DNA from 3 places in the Bacillus sp. ISL-47 genome. Region 3 is predicted to be linked to each of the others. Evidence: predicted binding sites of a transcription regulator. Region 3 holds the regulator's gene; each other region holds the start of a gene.

Region 1 (5,094 bases), on a different contig from region 3:
CGCGAATATCCTTTTGAATCGTCATTGGCGTTATGCCGTGCTTTTCATTGTATTCTTCCTGAATGGTACGGCGTCGCTTTGTTTCGCTGATTGCTTTTTCCATGCTATCAGTGATCCGGTCGGCATACATAATGACATGGCCATTTGCATTACGCGCAGCCCGTCCCATCGTCTGGATGAGAGAACGCTCCGAACGGAGAAAGCCTTCTTTATCAGCATCCAAAATGGTAACAAGAGAAACTTCCGGTATATCCAGCCCTTCTCTTAGAAGGTTGATTCCGACGAGAACATCGTATTTTCCAAGCCGCAGCTCGCGAATAATCTCAATCCGCTCAAGCGTTTTAACCTCTGAGTGCAGATATTGGACCTTAATGCCGATTTCCTTCAAATAATCGGTTAAGTCCTCTGACATCTTCTTCGTCAAGGTTGTAACCAGTACGCGTTCGTTTTTCTGGACACGATCCTGAATTTCGCCAATTAGATCATCGATTTGCCCTTCAATCGGGCGGACATCAATGGTTGGATCAAGCAGTCCGGTTGGGCGGATGATCTGCTCAATCATTTCCGGAGTATGCTCAAGCTCATACGGGCCTGGCGTCGCAGAAACAAAGACAGCCTGGTTCACATGCTTTTCAAACTCTGTAAAAGTAAGCGGGCGGTTATCCATGGCAGATGGCAAACGGAAGCCATGATCCACAAGCACTGATTTTCTTGCCTGGTCCCCATTAAACATTCCTCTGATTTGCGGAAGCGTCACATGTGACTCATCAATCACAATTAGGAAATCCTCCGGAAAATAATCCAGAAGGGTGTAGGGTGTTGATCCAGGAGGTCTTAACGTCAGGTGGCGCGAGTAGTTCTCAATACCTGAACAGAAGCCCATTTCCCTCATCATTTCAAGATCATAACGGGTCCGCTGCTCCAGACGCTGTGCTTCAAGCAGCTTATCATTTTCTCTTAATTCGTCTAGGCGTTCTTCCAGTTCTTTTTCAATATTTTGAATCGCAATCCGCATTTTTTCTTCACGTGTTACGAAGTGGGATGCAGGAAAAATCGCGACATGATCGCGTTCTCCGATGATCTCGCCTGTCAGGGCATCCACTTCACGGATCCGGTCAATTTCATCTCCGAAAAACTCTACACGAATACAATGCTCATCTCGTGATGCAGGGAAAATTTCAACAACATCCCCGCGCACCCGGAAGGTTCCGCGCTGGAAATCAATATCGTTGCGCTCATATTGGATATCTACAAGCCTATGCAGGAGCTGATTCCTTTCTATCTCCATACCCGTTCTTAGAGATAGTACCATCTCTCGGTATTCTTCAGGAGAACCCAAACCATATATACAGGAAACACTTGCAATGATGATGACATCGTTCCTCTCAAATAAGGAGGAAGTGGCCGAGTGGCGAAGCTTATCAATTTCATCATTTATGCTCGCGTCTTTTTCAATAAAGGTGTCTGTTGAAGGCACATACGCCTCCGGCTGATAATAGTCATAGTAGCTGACAAAATACTCTACAGCATTGTTTGGAAAAAAGTCTTTAAACTCGCTGTAAAGCTGGCCGGCCAGCGTCTTATTGTGGGCAATCACAAGCGTCGGCTTGTTTACTTCTTTAATCACATTCGAAATCGTGAAGGTTTTTCCTGTACCTGTCGCTCCCAGAAGGGTCTGGTGCTTTTTGCCGGAATTTATACCTTCAACGATCTTTTTAATGGCCCCCGGCTGGTCGCCTTGAGGGGAATACTTTGAGACTAATTCGAATTGATCCTTCACCTAAAAGCCTCCCGTTCAAAAATTAACTTCTATCTATTTATAAACACAAATCAGCCTGTTAAATGACTGAGGGCCGGGATGCTGCTGATTTGTCAGTTTTTTACTCAAAACTTATATCATCATTCTACCACAAAGAGTGTAAAACAAACCAACAATATGCGAACGGGTATTCGTTTTTTTATTTTATTAATGGATGTTTTCTAAAAGATTGTTGTTTTTGAATAGATTTGTGAATAGAAACATTGAAAAATAAGGTTGATTAGAACGCTAATCCCGCGAAAATGCATTCGCATTTCCTTCGTGCGGTGATGATTCGAGGATCCTTATTCAACGTCCAGCGGGAGGAGTGGGACAGGTGAGACCCCACAGGCGCTGCGCTCCGAGGAAGCTTACCGCCCGCCCCGCGTTCGCTGAGCATCCTATAGCGGAAATCAACCTCTCCTCACTACTTGATTAAAAAGCAACACAATTTGCGAAAATTGCCTTATTAATAAAGTATTGCTTGGGAAATATGCCGAAAAAGGCTGGGGGGTGTCGAAGAATAGTTAATCAAACGTTTGATTAACTTTTTGTATATATTTAAATCCGCTTATTTAGCTGATCAATGAACATTAATCGGCTTAAATTAAAAGAGCTGTACAAAATGCCCTTTGGAAGGTAATTTATCAATTTTCCCCTTCCACTCTACTCTGAATGCAAATCCCTTTAGCCTAACTTCTGATAAACAAAAAGCCCGTAGATGAAGTCTAAACCATAGACTTATCTACAAGCTGAGAGATTAATCAAAACTTCTATTCTTTTTAATCTTTTAGTTAATCATACGATAATTGAAAACTTTTATAAGTGATGCGCTTTAAGTACTTTCTTAAGTACTGAAACAATAAATGTAAAATCCTCATCTGTACAGGATAAAGGAGGTGACAGCGTTAAAATATTATTATGCCCGTCAACCGTGTCTCCGTTTTTGCCGATAATCAGCCCGTTGGCCTTACACTCACTGATTATTGATCCAAGATATGAAGGTGGAGCAGGTTCTTTGGAATCTTTATCCTTCACTAGTTCAATGCCCATTAAGAAGCCAATTGAACGAATATCTCCTACGTTTGGATGGCTATTAAGCTCTTCCATTTCCTCCGCAAGCCTTTCTCCTAGCGTTCTTGAACGTTCAGTCAAGTTCTCTTTTTCCATTAATTCAAGATTAGCTAACGCAACCGCGCAGGATACAGGGTTTCCGCCAAATGTATTAACATGGCGGAAATGATCGTATTCTGATGAGGTTTTAAATTTTTCATAGATGTTTTTCTTAACTGCTGTTGCAGAAAGTGGCATGTACCCACTGGTGATTCCTTTTGCCATTGTAACAATATCAGGTTTGATTTCAAAGTTTTGGAAACCAAACTTTTTCCCTGTCCGTCCGAATCCGCAAATAACTTCATCGATAATAAGCAAAACGCCGTATTTATTGCAGATTTCTTCAACTTTTTTCATATAGAGTGGATGCGGGATGATAATTCCGCCACCAGTAATAACAGGTTCCATTATAACTCCGGCAATGGTTTCCTTTCCTTCCCAGATAATCTTTTGTTCTATATCCTGTGCACAATGCAGATTAAATTCTTCAATTGATTGGCCATTAGGACGGCGGTAGCTGTCGGGTGGCTGGACATGGAGGAAGCCCGATACGAGGGGTTCATATTTATACTTTCTCTGAGACTGGCCGGTTGCGGACAAGGCTCCCATCGAACTGCCATGATACGCGCGATAACGGGAAATAAATTTATATCTGTCCGGCTCTCCATTCTGTGCATGGTACTGGCGGGTTATTTTAAAGGCGACTTCATTCGCATCAGACCCGCTGTTTGAGAAGAAGATGACATAATCATCGCCAAGCCAGTCATTTAATTTTTCAGCCAGGAGGATGGCTGGTTCATGACTTTGGGTTAAGGGGTAGAAGGACAGCTTTTTTATCTGTTCATACGCAGCCAGTGCCATCTCTTCTCTTCCATAGCCAGCATTCACACACCATAAGCCCGACATAGCATCCAGATATTTGTTTCCTTTATTGTCTGTTATCCAGGCACCATTGGCCTTAGAAACAACCATCGGATTAGCTTTTGAGTTATACGGTGAAATATGGTGCCACAAATATTTTCTATCCTTCTCTGAAAGGGTCTTACTACTTGCATTTGTAATTGTTTCCATAGTTTCCCTCCACAACAATATAATTGTATTTCCTTATAATTACGCTGTCCCAAGCTGAATGCTCTTTTAAGGAAACCTTTATCCTATATCATTCCGCCTAAAAAGACTGCTCCATAACCTAAGGCACCTACTATAACTAAGGCCGGGTGGACTTTTAACTTTTCAAGCAATAAATAGCCGACGGTTATTAAAAAAAAGGTCTGAAAAAGCCCTGCCCCTGTATAAGAATTTACAAAAAACTCGTAGGCCATAACACCAAGCAGCACTGCAATTGTCGGACGGACTAGCTTCGTCATTCGTTGTACCTTTGGTGAATCTTTGAACTTGAAAAGAATACTTAATAGCACAATCATTAAAATGAGCGATGGAGCTACTGTTGCGAAGACACCTACAAAGGCTCCTAATATTCCAGCCTGTTGAAAGCCGATATATCCGGCCATTTTAGTTGCTATCGGACCTGGTAACGCATTTCCCATTGCAAGAAGTTCACTAAATTCGTAAATCGACATCCATCCATAACGGTTAACTACTTCATTTTCTACAAGCGGAATTGATGCAGGGCCGCCACCATACCCAAGGATACCAGGTATGAAAAATGCAGTAAAAATATTCCAATAGATCAAGAAACCCCCTGCCTTTCCTCAACCTTTATTTCATCATCTTTATCTTTTTTTAAAAGGGCGGAAACCAATAAAACAAATATTAAAATTCCCGGATGAATGTTTAGTAATTCAATTAAGACAACGCTCATCCCGGCAAGTCCTATACTTCCTCCCCAACCGATTCCTTCTTTTGATTTTTTAAAAAACTCCCAAGTTAATACAGCAAGCATAACACCAACAATCGGTACTACTGCTTGTGTCATTCCAGCCACCCAAGGCTGGTCCTTAAAAGCAGACAAAGAGGTGAGCAAAATGATCATTAATATTATAGTTGGAACAACAGTAGCTAAGACCGCCATTATCAGTCCTGTTATTCCCCCTACTTTATATCCAATATAACCCGCCATTTTCGTAGCAATTGGACCCGGCAAAGTATTGCCAAGGGCAAGCGTATCTCCAAACTCATCATCTGACATCCATTTATATCGTTCAACAACTTCCTTATGAACA
Region 2 (5,094 bases), on a different contig from region 3:
TTTGTCTGGAAGTATTACGTGTTACACCGCCGACAGCAATATCAAATTTGTCTGCATGCAGGTCCTTCATCATGTTAGGCCAGGTCGTTGTAACAAAACGAACCTCAACACCAAGATCCCTGGCAAGTTCTTTAGCTGCATCCACGTCATAGCCTTCAAACTCGTTTGTTTCTGGATCCAGATAGGTAAAAGGCTTGTAGTCCCCGGTCATGCCTACTCGTATGTATCCTCTCTCGATAATTTCATCCAACTGGGAAGCTTCAGCTTTTTTCTGGTGGCCCGGAGCCTTTTCTGATGCGGATTCAGCAGAAGCATTTTGTGCAGAAATCAGGTCGTGGCTGACATAACCGGTTCCAATAAGAGATAAACTGAGAACTCCGGCGAGTAAAGCTTTTTTCCATTTCATTAACATGTGTGTTCCTCCTTTTATGGGTGTGTTAAAAAATAATATATTTATTGTAGTCTAAATAGTTAGATATTTCTGTTAAATAATGAGAAATAAATAGATTTACCTACTAGGATTTTACAAACCCCTTCAAAAGTAATAGGGAAAGATTGTATGCATGCAATGGTAGGGGTAAAAGAAGGTGTTTTTTTCTGGTGAAGGAAATTTGTTCGAGGAACAGCATTTTTAATAGGATACGAGAAATGATTGATGCAGCTTTCAAAATTGAGGACCAAACTGCAAGTTAAGTAGAGTATTTTGGCGGAGTTAGGCTCTAAAAGCGCTGCATTAATGGAAAAAAGCAGAAATTTAACGCTATGACCAAATGAAACACTTGATTTTGCGGATTAACAGGAGCCTTTAGCTGCGATAAAAGGTATTAACTGCAACTAAACTGCCAGTGTAATCCTGAACAGGGAATTTCGTCAACATAGGCCATTTTATCATCAACTCCCCTCAAATATCATCAACTTCGCCCGGATAGCGTCAACTCGGGCTAAAATATTATCAGCTGCCAAAATAAAAAGGAAGGAGCATGTTACTCCTTCCCGGCACCTAGTTCGACAGCTAATTCAAGAATTGTTTTATTGATCCGCCATACATAGTAAAGGTGGTGAATGAGGTCACGCTGGGATTGTTTTCTGGTTGGAGCGAGGCGTTCAATTTGTTCCCGTTCTTCTTCAAGGCTGTAGACAAGCGCTCCGTTTCCGTTGCCTTTTATCACTTCTATCAATGTTTCGATATTCAGATCCAGTTTTTCTTCGATCCTCTTGAAGACATCCACTAATTCGTCCGGGTAGTCAAAGCCCTTCCGATAGGAGGAGGCAACTAAATGTCTGGCATAGTAATTTATTGCAGCGAATATCGTGATCCATCTGTTTACATCCGAGTTGCGGGGGGACCCGGGTTTTTGGGTTAGCGATTGGGCTTCCGTTTTGATTGTCTGCAGTTTTTGATCCAGGGTAAATGCACTCCCGGATAGTTCCTTTACATTTACATCTTCTCTAAATCCCCGTACATACTCCGTTACATAAGGCTTCAGCTCTGTTAAAAATTCATTAAAGGAGTCAGCAACCTTGTCCTTTGTTTTCTTTGGAAAAACAAACGCTGAAACGCCGAAGGCTATGGCAGCACCGGCAATTGTATCAATGACGCGGGCTCCGATAAGGGAAAAAGAAATCCCGCCCAGTAAAAGGTCATACATAAAAGCGACCAGCATGGTAATGAACATGCTCATTAAGGTGTAAGATACCTCAAGCAAATAGAAGGCGAAAAAGACGGCCACAAAAATCAGCGTAACTTCCAGTTCAGTATGGCCAGATACCAGCTTAGCCAGCGTAAATCCAATCACGGCGCCAATAATGGTACCGAGCGAGCGCTGAAACCCTTTTGTGTAAGTGCGGCCTATGGATTCCGTGCCAAGCAGGACGATAAACGCTGTCAGGAGTACCCAGTAAGGCTGGGCAGGCGAGATGATTTGGCCGACAATAATGGATAAAACTGCGGCGACTAAAGCCTGATAAGCTTTTTTAGTGGAAGGCTTTAGACTCTTCTCTGCATCTTCCGAATCGCTTTCATCTGAATCCTTTTCAGACTCTTCGTCCAAGCTTTCATCCGCTCCTCCAGGCTTCTCTTCAAATTTTTTTACACTATGAAGCGCTTGCTGGATAGTGATCGCACCTTCGATCACATGGTTCGCAATCGACTCAATCCGCCGGATTAAAAAGAACCATCCTGCAGGCTGATCTTCACGATTAAATAAATCCATAATTAACAGGCGGAGTGCCTGCACGGCCAGTTCTGCTTCTTGGAGATTCTGTTTTTCATAATGATGGGCCAGTACCTCCGCATCACGGAGAGATTGAATTACCCAAATCAGAAGCCTTCTTAGTTCATCGATGTCAAAGGCGTCAGCTTTTTTTAAGCTTCGTATCGAGTCGGTAAGTGTTTCAATCAGCATACCGGTATCAAAAACGTACAGTCGCAGCTGAGAGGGGGTTAAACCCGGCCATAGCTTCTGGACATCATCCTCATTTATATATTCAGAAGCAATGATCGCATATTCCCTAAGCTTCAGTACATTCTTCTGCAGCTCTTTTTTTCGCTGGAGGCTTAATTCCTTATCCTCCATACCCTCTATTAAAAGATTAAAGGTAAGGTTACTTTGGATATGAAAAGAACGAATACTCCTTTTTAAGTTTTTCGCGGAATCCTGGAAAAGGATGAAATTAAACAAGAAAGCATATATTATCCCAATTCCTATCCCTATGTAAAACCAGGGGAGCTGGCTGCTCGTCAGATTTAAGATCGAGGAAAAATAAACGGTCATGAAACCGATCATGCATAAAGAAAAATACCGAACTCCAAAACGGGTTAAATAAAAGCTGCCGAAAATTAAAATGATCATGGCTATATCAATGTAATAGGCATTGTATGCCAAATAGGAGCCAAGCGTAATTCCAGCCATAGCTGAAACGCCAAGCAGGAAAGTGGTCAGGATTTTTTTCCTTTTCGTATCATCCATTACAATCATGATGCCCATCATCCCGGCCATTCCGGAAACGATTGCCGGAGTAAGTGCATTAAATCCAGCTGCATGCATGATAAACAGAGTTGTAAAGACAGAGGCCATTAAACTGAGGGTAGCCCGTCCCGCTTTCTGAAACCGGATAAGTCCGGGGTCAGAAGCCAGTATACGCCCAAGCCATGGGTGTTTTATATGCAGTTCTTTCATTATGTCACCAAACTTTGCAAAATTTTTCATTTTAGAGTGCTAAAGAATATATTAACATTCGCCGTTTTAATAACCAAGTTGATTTTACCCAATCATCACCTTTTAAAAACCAAAGAGAAATTCTTTATTTTTAGATCAAAACAAGAACAAATGTTCTATAATAAAGTTATGGAGGGATTTACAATGCCACTTAGGGACAGAGGATTAGTAAAATGGCTTCCTGCACACTTTATGCCGGAACAGAGAGCGATGCTGAAAAAACTGGAAGTCGAACAGAAATATCAAAACAAGCCGCTTATCGATGAGTATGAAAGGCTGGAATACGAAAACAGGCTTCACTATGCCATGGAGTATGCTTTTTTCGTAAGTGTAAAGGTATGGAGAGAAGGCTATTTTTATGACATCAAGGGAAGAGTGAACAGGCTGGATGGGTTCAGCAAAAAGATCTACTTAGAAACAGACGATCGTTACATACAAAACATCACCTTTAATGAAATTGTCGGGGTGGAGGTGGAAGAATAATTCAATGTAAAATTTCTTTAATGGAATGTAAGTTTTTTCGAAAAGAGCGTCGAGAGAGTAAATCTATTCTCGTTAAACTCCGTAAATGTTTGTAATAAACAGGCACGAATGATAGCCTTAACGAGCATAGTTTATTTTTTCTATGCAAAGGGGAGTATCTACGTTGGTAAGTCTATCGGAGTATTTACTTTTTCTTAGAGAACTTGGACGCTTGCATATTGATTTTCAAGACTGCAGCGATACCCAAGTCTGCAATGACATCTGGCAGGATATTCTCTTACTTCAAAGGGCTTTAGATTTGACTGCTATTAATTAGCGGTCTTTTTATTGCTTTTATTTATTATTATATATGGAAAGTGCGATGCACTTGCCTGTTTGATTTCCGATCAAAACATCCTGACCCGGTTGCGGACCGGGCTCATCCTCAAAACGCATGAAGAAAATGCGTGGAACTCGCGCCTTCGCTCCATTAACAGGGTGCCAATATCAGCGTTTTAAATCTGTCTCACAATTTGGCTTGTGAACCATCAGAATAAAATGGCCCTCCACTAAAGAAACTAAGTAAAACAAAATGGTAAGGGGTATTGTATGTTTAAGCTAAAGCCGATTAAGATTCATGCAGAAAAATTGGATGAAAGTCAAAAACTGACTTCTGCAGAGATGGGGAAGCTTTGGGCTACTTATATGGGAAACAGTATGTCCTCGCTAATTTTAAGATATTTCCTGCAGCATGTGGAGGATAAAGAAATTAAATTGCTGCTTCAAAATGGACTACATCTGAGCGAGACCTTTATGAAGACAATAAAGGTTTTTTTTGAAAAGGACAATTTCCCAATTCCTTTAGGCTTTACTGATGATGATGTAAATCTTAATGCACCTAGATTGTTTGAAGATGAATTTTATGTTCACTATATTAAATATGCAGCAAAAGCGGGGCTAAGCTTATATGCTGTAGCAATTCCCCTAGTGATGAGAGATGATATAATGGCATTTTTCTCCGATTGCAGCAAATCAACGAGTGAGCTCTTAGTGCAGGTTAATCATGTTTTAATCGAAAAAGGATTCCTAATAAAACCGCCTATTATACCAGTACCGGAAAGCATTAAATTTGTTGAAAAACATAATTATTTTAAAGGGTTTGTGGGAGATATCCGGCCCCTGCACGCATTAGAAATTACGCACCTATTTGATAACGTAGAAAATAACGCAACAAGCAAAGGACTATTAATCGGTTTTATTAATGTTGCCAAGGATGAAAAGGTAAGAGAATTTTTACAAAGAGGTTTAGACATTACCAATACAGCTGCAACGCAGTTTCGAGACAAATTACATAAAGGAAACCTGCCGTCACCCGGAATTTTGGATCATTTGGTAACCAGTTCTTCATTTCCGC
Region 3 (5,094 bases):
TTGCGGCCTTCAAATGATTCCGATGTAAAGTCGCCAGTGCCTTTGATCATTGTTTTGTTGGATCCTGCAAGGTCCGCAGATCCGCCAAAGAATGAAGGAAGGTTTTGTGCGATTGCATTTAATGCTTCTCCGGAGGAAGCGCGGCTTGCAAGGCTCTTTCCTTCTTCATAAACAGGAATATCTTTATCCCATCCTTCAGAAAGCTCGCCTTTGATTGCCTGCTCCAATTGCAGGCCAAGTTCAGGATGCTTTTCTTTGTACTGTGCGAAAAGGTCTTCCCATTCCTGCTGCTTTTTAGCGCCATTCTCTGCTACTTGCTGTTTGAAGTGGTCATATACTTCTTGAGGTACATGGAAGTCCTCTTCAAAAGTCCACTTATAAGCTTCTTTAGTCAATTTTAGTTCATCAGCACCAAGCGGAGCGCCGTGTACATCAGACTTACCTGATTTATTAGGAGAGCCGTAGCCGATTACTGTTTTTACTTCAATCATAGTTGGACGGTTTTCATCTTGTTTCGCTTCCTCGATCGCTTTAGCGATTTCATGAAGGTCATTGCCGTCTTCAACTCGTATGTACTGCCAGCCATAAGATTTGAAGCGCTGCTCTACACTCTCAGAGAAGGATTTATCCAAATCTCCATCAAGTGAAATATCATTTGAATCATAAAGAACAACTAGCCTTCCAAGTTTTAAATGGCCTGCAAGTGAAGCAGCTTCTGCAGAAACACCTTCCATAAGGTCTCCATCTCCGCAAATGCTATATGTATAGTGATCAACCAAATTAAAATTGTCTTTATTGTACGTTGCAGCCAGGTGGCGTTCAGCCATAGCCATACCAACCGCCATTGCAATTCCCTGTCCTAATGGGCCGGTTGTTGCATCAACACCAGGAGTGTGCCCGAATTCCGGGTGGCCAGGAGTCTTGCTTCCCCACTGTCTGAACTGCTTAATATCTTCCATTGATACATCATAGCCTGATAAATGTAAAAGGCTATATAATAACATGGATCCATGTCCCGCTGAAAGGACGAAACGGTCACGGTTGAACCATTCTGGGTTTTTAGGGTTGTGGTTCATGAAGCGTGTCCAAAGTGTATAAGCCATTGGCGCAGCTCCCATTGGCATGCCTGGATGGCCGGAATTCGCCTTTTCAATGGCGTCGATTGATAAAGTACGAATGGAACTGATGGATAGTTCATCTGTTTGATTAAACATTCAATACATCCTTTCGAGAGTAATTCTTACTCTTTTTATATTATCGGGTGTCTGTTTTTTTCACAACTAATAGGGTCAGGAAAAAGACAATAAAAAGCCGGTTTGTTATTATTTTGACACAAAAAGACCCGGCATATGTAAAGAAAAGCGGAGATAGCCTGCAAATTATGCCAAGCTGGTCATCTCCGCTTTTATTAAAAGAAGGAATACAACTGAATGTGTATCCCTTGCAATTATGATATTAATGAAGGCGGTTTTTATTTTGAAGATCTTTCAGTTTTTTAGGGGTTACGTCATTGCCCTTAGGATCAACGACCGTTACGCCTTTTAACGTATTTAACATCGAAGAGCGGAATGTCTCCAAATATTCTCTGCGGAGTGAAGATTGCTCCTTCGCTTCTTCTTCTGTTAAACGGGATTCTTTCGCCTTCTTTGCCAGTGCGTTAATTCGAGCAAGTTTTTCTTTTGGCAGCATGCTTAAGCTCCTTTATATCAAAAGTTAACTTTTGGTTAATCTAAAAGAAAGTTTGGTTACACTACAAGTTTCACCAATAATAAATATTGAAACTCAAATGCCATCATACTAAAAAAGAGCACTTTTGACAAGAAAAGTGCTCTACTCTGCTAATGAATCAACATATTCTTTATATCTTCTATGTACGGTTGCTTTTGATATATTGTAGCCAAATCCCCTTAACGTTGCTGCGATTTCGGAGAAGGTGAGGTCGTTTTGACGAAGCCGGACAATTTCATCGATTGGGACTTCGATCCTTTCCCTGCCGGCATTGGCTCCTTGATTACTCAGATTTTTCTCAGGACGGTATCCTTTCTCTACCGCTCTTTGCATGCCCCGTTTAATTTTAATATTATGAAGCTTTCTTTGATACTCTTCTACCATTCCGACAATGCTCAATACCATGGAGTCCGATTCCGATAGCTGAAGCTGGCCGTAGTTGGAAATGCTGTAAAGCTGGACCTCTTCTTTAAAGATACAATGGAGAATGGCAATCTTGGCATTGCCGCGCCCAAGCCGCGTCTCATCCTGGATCAGAACTACATTAATATCCTTTTCTTTTATTAAATCCAGAAGCTCAAGTATCCCGTCTCTTTCTAAATCGTATCCGCTCGCCTGGTCGCGAATAACTTTCACCACTTCAAAACCATTCTTTTTTGCCAGGTTCAATAGCTCCTCTTCCTGTCTGGAGAGAGAAGTTTCCTGCGTTTCTTTTGTTGTGCTTACCCTGCAGTAGATAATTGCTTTCATAATTTCTCCTTATAACTATTCATTTAGTTCAGAACTGGCAAGCTCGGTAAATAGCTGCCCTTCAGCAGCTTTAACCGGGATAACAATTTCATCACCTGGGAATATTCTTCCTCCGGCTATTCCATTGTTTTGTTCTACCCAGCTAATAAATTCATCTGCTGACAGTGAATGTTCAGCTGAGAAATCTTCAGCGATTTCCCAAAGGGAGTCACCTTCAGATACGGTAACTCTAACAAACTTCTCACTATCCGGCGTTTCCATTTGCAAAACTAATATTAATGAAGCTGCCAAGCTTAAAATGAATAGAATAATAGCATAAGAATAAGAATCCCACAATTTTTTCATCATTATTAAACACCTCTGTTAGAATGTATGTTCGTATTTGATGCTTTTATTATAGACCGAACATTTGTTTTGTGTCAACGAAAATTCGAACTTATGTTTGTATCACCTGGTAATTGATGCTATAATAAAGACAAAGAAAATCATACGAGGTGCGTTAAAGATGGTGAAATTATCAAAAAGGCAGCAAGATATATTGGAATTTATAAAAGAAGAAGTAAAACTAAGAGGCTACCCGCCTTCTGTTAGAGAGATTGGAGAAGCAGTCGGGCTTGCTTCCAGCTCCACTGTCCACGGCCATCTCGCAAGGCTCGAAAGCAAAGGTTTGATCCGCAGGGACCCTACTAAGCCGCGTGCCATTGAAATTTTAGATTTGGACGAGTCTTCGCACATTCCAAAAGTCAGCGCAGTAAACGTGCCGATCGTTGGTAAGGTTACTGCCGGCCAGCCGATTACCGCGATTGAAAATGTGGAGGAATACTTCCCTCTTCCTGAAAGGCTGGCTCCAGCTGACGAACATGTATTCATGCTTGAAATCATGGGAGAAAGTATGATTGAAGCTGGAATTCTGGATGGTGACTATGTAATCGTTAAGCAGCAAAGCACAGCTAATAACGGAGATATTGTTGTTGCCATGACTGAAGAAGACGAAGCGACCGTAAAACGATTTTTCAAAGAGAAAGATTATGTACGCCTCCAGCCTGAAAATTCTACGATGGAACCTATTATCCTTCGAAATGTATCCATCCTTGGCAAGGTAATTGGAGTATATCGACATATCCATTAATAGACTTTCAAAAAGCAAGCATTTATGTTTGCTTTTTATTTTTTGATTATATACAGTTCTTATTACCTGATCCTATGATTAAAATCATACGATAGTAACAGTAACTTCTCATTTGGAAGGAAGTTACAGTAAAGTTTAACTATTTTGTTTTCAGAAAATTCGGTATTTTTATGCATACTAATTTATATCATCTTCCTATATAATGGTAATACACCGAGAATCAACCTAAGGTCGCTTGTCCAAAATCTCGACTTTAGGAGTGTGAAGATCATATGTTTTTGAACATTACCTTCGCTTTGTTGATTGGTGGGCTGGTCGGTGTCGTTGGACATATTCGGAAAGAAGGCAAAATGGTAAAACCCCGGAGGACCAAAAAATTCATCTACCTGGGGGTCTTGGAAGAAGTAATCATGGGGGCTTTGGCGGCTGTTTTTTTGGTCGTATCTTCAGATCCTGACTCTACCTTAAAGATAGTACTCCTTTCGGTTATTGCAGGATTTGGAGGAGATGCACTGCTGACATGTCTCGATTTCTTAAAGATCAGACATAAAGAATGAGATAGGCAGAAATAGTTCATATAGACAAAACCTCGTTCTTCATCGAACGGGGTTTTTTGTGTGACTGCATTAAACTGTTTTGCGTTTGTATTACAGATCCCGGTAAAGTATGATTTTTCCGCCAATTTATGATACTATTTCATCTGGGCAAATTCCATGAAAGTGGGAGACGCAAAGCCACGGGCCTAAAACGATTAAAGTCATGGCAGCCGGGCTGCTTATAAGACAATTCATACCAGAACAATTTGCCTAAATCAGCTATGAGAAGGGTGAAAAATGATTTATCCAACAGTGCTTAGCAAGGAGTCGAACTTGGTGCACATCGTAAAGGATCAAAACAGCTGTGTATGCGGATTTACATACAATGCCTTTACAACTTTCACCAAAAAGGATCTTAAAAAAATAAAATTCAAACCGGAAAAGGTTATCACCTGTCCGAACTGCAAATCCATCATTCAGTGATGGATTTTTTATATATTAGGCTATATTAAAGTTTTTTGTTAAAGGCACTGCGTTATGTAGCTTGAGGAGTGAAAACGCACTCGCAAATTCTTCATGTGGTATTTATTCGGGGATGTATAATTCATTGACCCCTGCGATTGGCGCGTCCACGGGAGACCACAGACGCGAATGCACCTAGGAGTGTCAGACCGCCGCGGAAAGCGAGCTCGGTGAACGGAAATCTCCACTCAAGCTAAACAGCACAAAAAAGCCTCGGCACTGAGGCCAAGGCTTGACTGATTATTAATACATGCTCATATACTGCTCGCGCTCCCATGGATGCACTTGCGTTCTAAACATATCCCACTCGATTTCTTTTGCTTCAATGAAGTGTTCGAAGATATGGTCGCCAAGAGCAGAAACGATTACTTCGTCATTTTTAAGTTCTTCAAGGGCAGCTGCCAATGTTGCTGGAAGATCCTTGATCCC

The links. Region 3 encodes LexA, which represses DNA repair genes until DNA is damaged. Its sites were predicted from a motif close to CGAACATATGTTCG; they were not measured.
Region 1: uvrB (excinuclease ABC subunit UvrB) is a predicted target of LexA. The motif match lies at 1,940-1,953, and genes of this name have one in related genera.
Region 2: J7I93_RS06030 (YolD-like family protein) is a predicted target of LexA. The motif match lies at 3,323-3,336, and genes of this name have one in related genera.

Annotation. Positions count from the first base shown of each region.
Region 1 covers NZ_JAGGQS010000036.1:52,038-57,131, forward strand. The annotation lists gene uvrB (excinuclease ABC subunit UvrB) at 1-1,780, opposite strand, end outside; gene J7I93_RS12970 (aspartate aminotransferase family protein) at 2,618-3,982, opposite strand; gene J7I93_RS12975 (chromate transporter) at 4,066-4,605, opposite strand; gene J7I93_RS12980 (chromate transporter) at 4,602-5,094, opposite strand, start outside.
Region 2 covers NZ_JAGGQS010000016.1:5,946-11,039, forward strand. The annotation lists gene J7I93_RS06020 (transporter substrate-binding domain-containing protein) at 1-412, opposite strand, end outside; gene J7I93_RS06025 (FUSC family protein) at 984-3,179, opposite strand; gene J7I93_RS06030 (YolD-like family protein) at 3,363-3,701, shown strand; gene J7I93_RS06035 (DUF3231 family protein) at 4,290-5,094, shown strand, end outside.
Region 3 covers NZ_JAGGQS010000079.1:13,209-18,302, forward strand. The annotation lists gene tkt (transketolase) at 1-1,214, opposite strand, end outside; gene J7I93_RS23370 (DUF896 domain-containing protein) at 1,456-1,689, opposite strand; gene J7I93_RS23375 (YneB family resolvase-like protein) at 1,831-2,478, opposite strand; gene yneA (cell division suppressor protein YneA) at 2,494-2,826, opposite strand; gene lexA (transcriptional repressor LexA) at 2,984-3,607, shown strand; gene J7I93_RS23390 (DUF4257 domain-containing protein) at 3,880-4,164, shown strand; cyclic di-GMP riboswitch class I at 4,301-4,386, shown strand; gene J7I93_RS23395 (hypothetical protein) at 4,441-4,626, shown strand; gene glnA (type I glutamate--ammonia ligase) at 4,909-5,094, opposite strand, start outside.